Regions from separate parts of the Methylorubrum sp. B1-46 genome, predicted to be linked through region 2. Evidence: predicted binding sites of a transcription regulator. Region 2 holds the regulator's gene; each other region holds the start of a gene.
The links. The regulator LexA, encoded in region 2, represses DNA repair genes until DNA is damaged. The targets are predictions, from matches to a motif close to TGTTCNNNNTGTGTTCNG.
Positions count from the first base shown of each region.

Region 1: recA (recombinase RecA) is a predicted target of LexA. The motif match lies at 1,239-1,256, and genes of this name have one in related genera.
Region 3: dnaE (DNA polymerase III subunit alpha) is a predicted target of LexA. The motif match lies at 1,325-1,342, and genes of this name have one in related genera.

Region 1 covers NZ_CP088247.1:2,812,781-2,816,054, reverse strand. The annotation lists gene LPC10_RS12970 (ATP-binding protein) at 1-472, shown strand, start outside; gene LPC10_RS12965 (hypothetical protein) at 581-808, opposite strand; gene recA (recombinase RecA) at 1,318-2,418, shown strand; gene alaS (alanine--tRNA ligase) at 2,620-3,274, shown strand, end outside.
Region 2 covers NZ_CP088247.1:5,132,432-5,135,705, reverse strand. The annotation lists gene LPC10_RS23790 (DUF1236 domain-containing protein) at 1-676, shown strand, start outside; gene lexA (transcriptional repressor LexA) at 841-1,566, shown strand; gene LPC10_RS23780 (ComEC/Rec2 family competence protein) at 1,560-3,274, opposite strand, start outside.
Region 3 covers NZ_CP088247.1:1,057,759-1,061,032, reverse strand. The annotation lists gene LPC10_RS05175 (lipoprotein-releasing ABC transporter permease subunit) at 1-130, shown strand, start outside; gene LPC10_RS05170 (ABC transporter ATP-binding protein) at 145-855, shown strand; gene dnaE (DNA polymerase III subunit alpha) at 1,528-3,274, shown strand, end outside.

The DNA.
Region 1 (3,274 bases), 2.3 Mb from region 2:
GGTCGAGACAACCGACGCGAAGCGGACCGAGCCGGACACGGACGCCGCGCCTCCCGTTGCGCGGGCACCGGAGCCGCCGGCGAAGCCGGCGACCGACCATACCGGTCAGGGCACCGTCCTGCTCGTCGAGGACGAGGATCCGGTTCGCGCGGTCAATTCCCGTGCCCTGTCGGCACGCGGCTACACCGTGCTCGAGGCCGCTTCGGGGATTGAGGCCCTCCGCCTGATCCAGGAGCATGCCGATGGCATCGATGTGGTGGTGTCGGACGTCGTCATGCCGGAGATGGACGGTCCGACCTTGCTGCGCGAGTTGCGCAAGCACGATCCCGATCTCAAGGTGATCTTCGTCTCCGGTTATGCCGAGGACGCGTTCCGCAAGAATCTGCCCGAGGGCGAGACCTTCAACTTCCTGCCCAAGCCCTTCAGCCTGAAGCAGCTCGTCGAGATGGTGAAGCGCACGATGGCGAGCTGATCTCGACCGGAAAGCGAAAGTGAGCGCTGGACGGAGCGAAGCGCCTGTGCGTCGCCCCGTTCTGCCGCGGTTGCTGCGGCCGGAGCTCTCTCGATCGATGGGAAGATCTCAGGCCCCTCGATCGTCGGGTTCGTCCCCGTCCGTATCGGCTGGAGCGGCTGCTTCCCCTTCCTCGGCCTGGAGGCTGCGCCGCAACTCGAACAAGCTCATCTGCAACAGCGTGCGCTGCCTGAACGTGGCAATCGGCTCGAGGCGCTCCTCCGCTTGACGCAGAAGCTGCTCGATTGCGCGAAGTTCATTGCGGTCTATCGGCATGACGATGGCCTCGTCACGCATACGACCGAGATACCGTCGATGTCCTGGCTTTCTCATTCTGAGTTGAACGTGACATCAAGATGCCGGGCATGACCATTGCTCTTCGAAAGAATTCAACTTGACAGTGTCGGCCCGAACTCAAAGCAAAGCCAGAATTATACGCAGATTTTTCATATTTACTTCATCTATGTTTTTATTTTCATATTGATCTTCACCTTTTTAATATGATCTTGCTTTGCTGTCTAAAAAATTATGGAGAGCTATGAAAATCATCACTCATCAATTTCAAATGGAAATCGTTAGTTATTTCCACATCGGGCGTAACATAATCGTCGCAGACCACTTTATCAATTCCGTAGTCCCGTCCACTTCGAAACGAACGCGGCATCCGGACGGGGAACGGCGCGATGCGGCGGCGGACCGGAAAGCACCGACGCAGCCCTTGCGCGATGAGAACAAAACAGGTACGAAATCGATCAGCTCCGGCGGATTGAGCGCCGTGCCCCTCCCATGCATAAGGAAGCCTCGCGATGGCCCAGCCTGCGCTGAAGATGGTGGATTCCTCGACAATGGCAGCAGCCGACAAGGACAAGTCCAAGGCGATCGAGGCTGCGCTGACGCAGATCGAGCGCGCCTTCGGCAAGGGCTCGATCATGCGCCTCGGCAAGACCGACAAGGTGCAGGAGGTCGAGACCGTTTCGACGGGTTCGCTCGGCCTCGACATCGCGCTCGGCGTCGGCGGCCTGCCGCGCGGTCGGGTGATCGAGATCTACGGCCCCGAATCGTCGGGCAAGACGACGCTGGCGCTCCACACGATCGCCGAGGCCCAGAAGAAGGGCGGCGTCTGCGCCTTCGTCGACGCGGAGCACGCCCTCGACCCGGTCTATGCGCGCAAGCTCGGCGTCAACCTCGACGACCTGCTGATCTCGCAGCCCGATACCGGCGAGCAGGCGCTCGAAATCACCGACACGCTGGTGCGCTCCGGCGCCATCGACGTGCTCGTGGTCGATTCGGTCGCCGCGCTGACGCCGCGCGCCGAGATCGAGGGCGAGATGGGCGAGAGCCAGCCGGGCCTCCAGGCGCGCCTGATGAGCCAGGCCCTGCGCAAGCTCACCGGTTCGATCTCGCGCTCGAACTGCATGGTGATCTTCATCAACCAGATCCGCATGAAGATCGGCGTGATGTACGGCAGCCCCGAGACCACCACCGGCGGCAACGCGCTGAAGTTCTACGCTTCGGTGCGCCTCGATATCCGCCGCGTTTCGACGCTCAAGGATCGCGACGAGGCCATCGGCAACTCGGTGCGCGTCAAGGTCGTCAAGAACAAGGTCGCGCCGCCCTTCAAGCAGGTCGAGTTCGACATCATGTTCGGCGAGGGCGTGTCGAAGGTCGGCGAGCTGATCGACCTCGGCGTGAAAGCCGGCATCGTCGAGAAGTCGGGCGCGTGGTTCTCCTACGACAGCCAGCGCCTCGGCCAAGGCCGCGAGAATTCCAAGGGTTTTCTGCGCGACAATCCGGATATCGCGAACAAGATCGAAGCCTCGATCCGCCAGAATTCGGGGCTGGTTGCCGACCGCATCCTCGAGAATGCCAAGCCGACCGCCGAGGATCTGGACGAGGGCGAGGCGTAACCCGCTCCGCTCCACCGGAGCCAATCGAGACCGGCCCGTCGCGCGAGCGGCGGGCCTTTTTCGTGCATGGCGCGTCCTCCGTCATCCGCCACGGACCTGCCGACGTGACTTGCACAGCTTCGGCCCGTATGAGGGCCCGACAATGCTGCCGCGCTGCCCGTCAGCCGGCTCCCGACGCGACTTGATTTCCGAGCCTATCCGATGAGCGGCGTCAACGAGATCCGATCGACTTTCCTGGACTACTTCCGGGATGCCGGGCACGCAGTGGTGCCCTCGTCCTCGCTGGTGCCGAAGAACGACCCGACGTTGATGTTCACCAACGCCGGCATGGTGCAGTTCAAGAACGTCTTCACCGGCGTCGAGAAGCGGCCCTACGTCAAGGCGACCTCGTCGCAGAAATGCGTTCGCGCCGGCGGCAAGCACAACGATCTCGACAATGTCGGCTACACCGCCCGGCACCACACCTTCTTCGAGATGCTCGGCAATTTCTCCTTCGGCGATTATTTCAAGGCCGATGCGATCGAGCTGGCCTGGAAGCTGATCACCAAGGAGTTCGGCCTCACGCCCGAGCGGCTGCTGGTGACCGTCTACGCGGATGACGACGAGGCCGCGGGCCTGTGGCGGAAGATTGCCGGCTTCTCGGACGAGAAGATCATCCGGATCGGCACCTCCGACAATTTCTGGCAGATGGGTGATACCGGCCCCTGCGGCCCGTGCTCCGAGATCTTCATCGACCAGGGCCCGGCTTTGGCCGGCGGACCGCCCGGCTCTCCGGACGAGGATGGCGACCGCTTCCTCGAATTCTGGAACCTCGTCTTCATGCAGTACGAGCAGGTCGAGCCGGGGGTGCGCAATC
Region 2 (3,274 bases):
AGGCGGAGGCGCCGGTGGTGCTGGAAGCGGTGTGGGCGGCGCGGGCGGCGGAGCGGCGAGCGGCCCCCGCGGCGGTGCCGGTGAGGCGGGTGGTGCCGGAGGCGCCCGCAGCGGCGGCGAAGTCGGCGGTACCCGCGGAGGCGAGACCGGTGGCGCGGCAGGCACTCCGGTACGCGGCAGCGAGCCGGGAGAGGCCGGCACGCGCGGCGGCCGAGACGGCGGCCCGGCCCGCGCGGGAGAATCAGGCGAGCGCAGCAATCACGAGACGGGCCGCGATGGCGGCAGCGAGCGCGACGGCCGGGGGAGCCGTGATGCGGCCGGAGAGCGCGGCAACCGTGACACCGGCCGCGACGCGGCTGGCGAGCGGGGGGCCGGCGAGCGAGCCGGCCGCGGGGCTGCCTCGGAAGCCCGCGGCGCCTCCAAAAGCCTGAGTTCGACCCAGCGCACCGAATTCCGCCAATCGATCACCCGCTCCAATGTCCGGGCGGTCACGAATGTGAACTTCGCGGTTCGCGTCGGCACGGCCATCCCGCGCTCGGTTTCGCTGCACCCGCTGCCGCCGGCGATCCTCTCGCTGGTGCCGGCCTATCGCGGCCTCCAGTTCATCCTGGTCGGGGATGACATCGTCATCATCGATCCTGATACCTACGAGATTGTGGACGTCATCCCAGCCTGATCCGAATCCCTCATGGGGCAAAAAGGGGCGGCGGCGCAAAGGTGCCGCCGCCCTTCGCGTGTCTGCGCTCGTCTTGCGGAACAGGAGAGGAACGTCTAGGCTGTTCGCGCTTTGTTTTCAATGATTCTGCGGCGTCCCCGGCCGCCGTCGACAGCAGGTGCCGCATGCTGACCCGCAAGCAACTCGAACTGCTTCAGTTCATCCAGCAGAGGATGCAGGAGAGCGGCGTGCCGCCGTCCTTCGACGAGATGAAGGACGCGCTCGATCTCAAATCAAAGTCCGGCATCCACCGCCTGATCATGGCGCTGGAGGAGCGCGGCTTCCTGCGCCGCCTGCCGAACCGGGCCCGAGCCATCGAGATCCTGCGCATGCCCGACATGCCGGCGGCCAAGCCGGCAACGGCCCCGGAGCCGCGCCGCTTCACTCCAAGCGTGGTCGAGGGCGGCCTGTCGGGCAAGCCGCCCGCGCCGAAGCCGCCGATGCTGCAGGCCCATGACGGCAACGGGCAGTCGGTGATGGTCCCGGTGATGGGCCGGATCGCCGCCGGCACGCCGATCTCGGCGATCGAGAGCCAGAGCCACTCGATCTCGATGTCCCCCGATTTCCTCTCGGGCGGCGAACACTACGCGCTGGAAGTGCGCGGTGATTCGATGATCGAGGCCGGCATCCTCGACGGTGATCTCGTGGTGATCCACAAGCAGGATACCGCCAATAACGGCGACATCATCGTGGCGCTGATCGACGACGAGGAGGCGACCCTCAAGCGCCTGCGCCGCCGCGGCTCCTCGATCGCGCTCGAGGCCGCCAACCCGTCCTACGAGACCCGCGTGCTCGGGCCCGACCGGGTGCGCATCCAGGGCAAGCTCGTCAGCCTCGTACGCCGCTACTGAGGCGTTTCGCCAGGCGGCGGGTCCGACGGATCCGCCGCACCGGGGTCACCGAATGTTTGTGACGGCGACGGAGCCGCTGGCGTCGCCACGCTGGCGGGTTTGGGCTGCCAAGGCTTCGGCGGGCCGGTTCCGCGCGCGGTGACGACCTCCGGCTCGGCCGCCCCGAGGCGGATCGCGGTGGCACCTCGCGCCGAGAGGAAGCTGCGGTCCACGATCAACGATGCGGCACAACCCGATGGCGCGCGCAGGCGGGTGATCAGAATGACGGCCCGCGCGCAATCCTCGGCAAAGGCGCGCTTGTCGGTGACGAGGGCGACGGTGCTTCCGTCGATGGCCGCGAGGATACAGCCGAGACGGTCACAGCGCGGCCCGGTGGCTCCGGTGACCGCATCCGGGCGGCGCCCGTCGCCATCGGCCTTCAGCCATTGTTCCAGCACGAAGCCGGGCGGACGCCCGAGGACGACGAGGTGCCCGTCCTGGCCGCGGATTGCGGCGCCGGCTCCGTCGCGGTCGATATAGATGTCGTAGCGGATCGGACTCGCGGCGAGCGCAACACCGAGTCCCGCCGGCACGAGGGCAAGCAGCCGCAGCCGCGACACCGGCAGGGTCGCGAGGAGGAGGGCAGCGGCGAGCAGCACCAGGGCGCCGGTCCCGAAGGCGGGCAACACCATGTTGGCCTGTCCAAACCCGGCGATCCAGGCCGAGATTTCGAGCATGCCCCGCACCGCAAGCCCCATCAGCCACCAGACAGGGCGATCGAGGGCGAAGGGATAGGCCAGCATCCCGAGCACCGCCGCGGGCATCACCGCGAGCGAGACGAGCGGCAGGGTCAGCGCATTGCCGACCAGGCCGAAGGGCTGCACGGTCTGGAAGTGGTAGGTCGCGAACGGCGCGGTGGCGATCTGTGCCACCAAAGTCGTTGCCAGCGTGCCCACCACCGCCGTCGCGACCCACGACGCGGCCCGCGCGATGCGGGACGGGCTGTCGGTCCGGAAGACGCGCCCGTCGATGAGCGGCGCGCAGGCGATCAGACCGGCCACCGCCCCGAACGACATCTGGAAGCTCGGGCCGAGCAGTGCTTCCGGCTCGCGGGCCAGCGCCAGGATCGCGGCAAGCGCGAGATTGCGCATGCTAAGCGCCGGACGATCGACGAGGATCGCGCCGAGCATCACCAACGTCATGATCAACGCCCGCTCGGCGGCGACGTCCCAGCCCGAGAAGGCGCAGTAGGCGGTCACGCCCAGCATCGCCGCGCCGGCCGCGATCTTCTTGATCGGCCAAGCGAGCGCCAGCACCGGCACCAGGGCGAGACTGGCCCGCACCAGCCAGAACACCACGCCGGCGGCGAGCACCATGTGGAGCCCGGAGATCGAGACGACGTGGTAGATGCCCGCCGCCCGCAAGACGTCGTTCGTCTCGTTGGCGATCAGTCCACGCTTTCCCGTGACGAGGGCGGCGGCGACGGCGCCGGCCTGTCCGCCGATCGCGTCGGTGATCCGCCGGGTGAAGGCGTTGCGGGCGGCATCGATGCTGGCCGCCACATGCAGGGACCAGGGGAGCGGCTCGGACGGCACCCCGACCTCGACCTTGCCCACCAGCGATCCTACCGCTCCGATGCCGCGGAAATAGGCGTCGCGCGCGAAGTCGTAGCCGCCCGGTCGCACCGCTTCCGGCGGCGGCAGCAGACGGGCAGTGGCGCGGATCGTGT
Region 3 (3,274 bases), 1.3 Mb from region 2:
GGCGGAGATGAACACGAACGAGGTCGTCATCATCGTGGTCACCTCGGTGCTGCTATCCCTGGTGGCGACACTTTATCCCTCCTGGCGCGCCGCCCGGCTCGATCCGGTGCAGGCCCTGCGCTACGGCTGACGGAACGCCCCGATATGGCTCAGACGAATGCCGGCGGCGCCCAGCCCGTGCCGGCCCTGTTCTTCGCGGGCGTCCAACGCCGCTATCAGCAGGGGGAGGGCGCGCTCGAGATTCTGCGCGGCACCGATCTCGCGATCTGGCCCGGCGAACTGGTCGCCCTGGTGGCGCCCTCGGGGGCCGGCAAGTCGACCCTGCTCCACATTGCCGGCCTCTTGGAGCGGCCGGACGGCGGCGAGGTCTATATCGGCGGCCAGCCGACGGCCGGCATGTCGGATGGCGAGCGCACCCGCCTGCGGCGCGAGGAGATGGGCTTCGTCTACCAGTTCCACCACCTGCTGCCGGAGTTCTCGGCGCTGGAGAACGTGGTGCTGCCCCAACTCATCCGCGGGCTCGCCCGCAAGGAAGCGGAGGCCCGCGCCGCCGAACTGCTGAGCTTCCTCGGCCTCAAGGACCGCCTGCCGCACCGCCCGGCCGAACTCTCGGGCGGCGAGCAGCAGCGCGTCGCCATCGCCCGCGCCGTCGCCAACGGCCCCCGCCTGCTGCTGGCCGACGAGCCGACCGGTAATCTCGATCCGCAGACCTCGGGCCGGGTGTTCAGCATCCTGCTCCAGCTCGTGCGCGCCTCCGGTCTCGCGGCGCTGATCGCGACCCACAACATGGAGCTCGCCGCCCGCATGGACCGGCGGGTGACGATCCGCGACGGCATGATCGAGCAGGTGGGCTAGGGGCGACGCTCGGAAACGCCCGCTTCAACCTCGTACCCCCGGCCGATGCGGGCTGCCGGTCGATCCGCTCCGCTGCATTTGCGAGGCGGAGCCGAAGCGATTCAGATCACGCTCCGTCCGGAACGGTCACGCGGCTGGATCGCTTCGCTGGCGCTCGCGATGACGGAGAAAAGGCGGCGCCTCGTCCTACGCACCTGGACTGGACCCAGAGCGCACCCGGACTCATCCGGCGCTCGCGCCCTCATGCGTCGCTTGTGGCCCTAGCAACACATCGTTCACCCTTCCGCTGAGTTGCCGCGTCCCCAGGCTTTACACAGAACAAAACAGGAACAAAAATCACTCCATCAACAGGGAGTGGAAGCCATGACCAAGCGCGTGTTCCTCACCAGCGTCGTCGAGTTCACCGCCTTCGGCCTGCTCTTCGGTGCCGTTGCGCTCTGGGCGGTAGCTTTGGCGCCGATCCGTTAAGCGATCCTGTTTCGTTCCCGGCGGCGGCGGGCGATGCACAGGAAAGCGGAGCCTGTTGGCCGAAAGCGGGAAATCGACCGCCCGAGCTGATGCGGCCGGGGCACGGGCGGTGGATATCCGTGGCCCATGCACCGAAGCGCATCGACTCCGTGACCCTGAATCGGGATCCTGGCCGGCCCCGTGAGGCCGAGCAAAAAGATCCCGATGGCGCGCACGCTCAAAGAAGTCGGCTTCGTCCACCTCCACGTCCATTCCTCCTACTCGCTGCTCGAAGGGGGCGTGAAGGTCGCTGACCTCGTCAAGGCGGCGGCCGCCGACCGGCAGCCCGCGCTGGCGCTCACCGACACCAACAACCTGTTCGGCGCGCTGGAATTCTCGGAGAAGGCCGCCGGCACCGGCATCCAGCCGATCGCCGGCCTCCAGCTCACGGTCTGCTTCGAGGCGCCCGACCCGATGGCGCGGATGCCGCAGGCCGGCTGCGCCAACATCGTGCTGCTCGCTCAGGACGAGACCGGTTACGGCAACCTGCTGCGGCTCGGCAGCCGCGCCCATTTCGACGGTCCGCTCGGCGCCGCTCCCAACCTCGCCGTCTCGGCGCTCGAGGGCAATGTCGACGGGCTGATCGGCCTGACCGGCGGGCTCACGGGCCCGCTCGACACCGCCTTGCGCGCCGGCCGCGCCGATCAGGCGGCGCGTCGCTTGGAGGTGCTGAAGGCGGCGTTCGGCGAGGAGCGCCTCTACGTCGAGATCCAGCGCCACGGCCTCGACGACGGCCCAGCCGTCGAGCGTGAGCTGCTGCGGCTCGCCGACGGCAACGGCCTCGGCATCGTCGCCACCAACGAGCCGTTCTTCGCCAAGCCCGGCGATTACGACGCCCACGACGCCCTGCTCGCCATCGCGGACGGCCGCCTCGTCTCCGACGAGCGCCGCCGCCGGCTGACGCCGCGGCACGCCTTCACCACACGCGCCGCGATGATGGAGCTGTTCCGCGATCTGCCGGACGCGCTCGCGGCCTCCGTCGAGATCGCCATGCGCTGCGCCGTCCGGGCGCGCACCCGCAAGCCGATCCTGCCGAACTTCGCCAGCGTCGCCGCGGGCGAGGCTCCGCCCATGGCCGAGGTGCTGGCCGAAGCGGCCGACGCCCCGGTCCAGGCGGTGGCCGCCGACGAGCCGACCGAGCTGTGCCGCCAGGCCGAGGCCGGGCTGGGCTTACGCCTGAAGCAGCACGGCACCGCGCCGGGTTTCACGGAAGAGGATTACCGCGCGCGGCTGAAGTTCGAGCTCGACGTCATCGTCAAGATGAAGTTCCCGGGCTACTTCCTGATCGTCTCCGACTTCATCAAGTGGGCCAAGGACCACGACATCCCCGTGGGACCCGGCCGCGGCTCCGGCGCGGGCTCGCTGGTGGCGTGGTCGCTCCTCATCACCGATCTCGATCCGCTCCGCTTCGGCCTGCTGTTCGAGCGCTTCCTCAACCCCGAGCGCGTCTCGATGCCGGACTTCGACATCGATTTCTGCGTCGAGGGCCGCGAGCGCGTGATCCGCTACGTGCAGCAGCGCTACGGCGAGCGGCAGGTCGGGCAGATCATCACCTTCGGTACGCTACTGGCCCGCGGCGTGCTGCGCGACGTCGGCCGCGTGCTGGAGATGCCGTACGGGCAGGTCGACAAGCTGACCAAGCTCGTGCCGCAGAACCCGGCCAACCCCGTGACCCTGGCGCAAGCCATCGAGGGCGAGCCCAAGCTGCAGCAGGCGATCGAGGAAGAGCCGATCGTCGCCCGCCTCATCGAGATCTCGAAGAAACTGGAGGGCCTGCACCGCCACGCCTCCACCCACGCCGCCGGCGTGGTGATCGGCGACCGGCCCCTCGAGGAACTGGTGCCGCTCTATCGAGACCCGAAGACGGGCATGCGGGTGACCCAGTTCAACATGAAGTGGGTCGAGCAGGCCG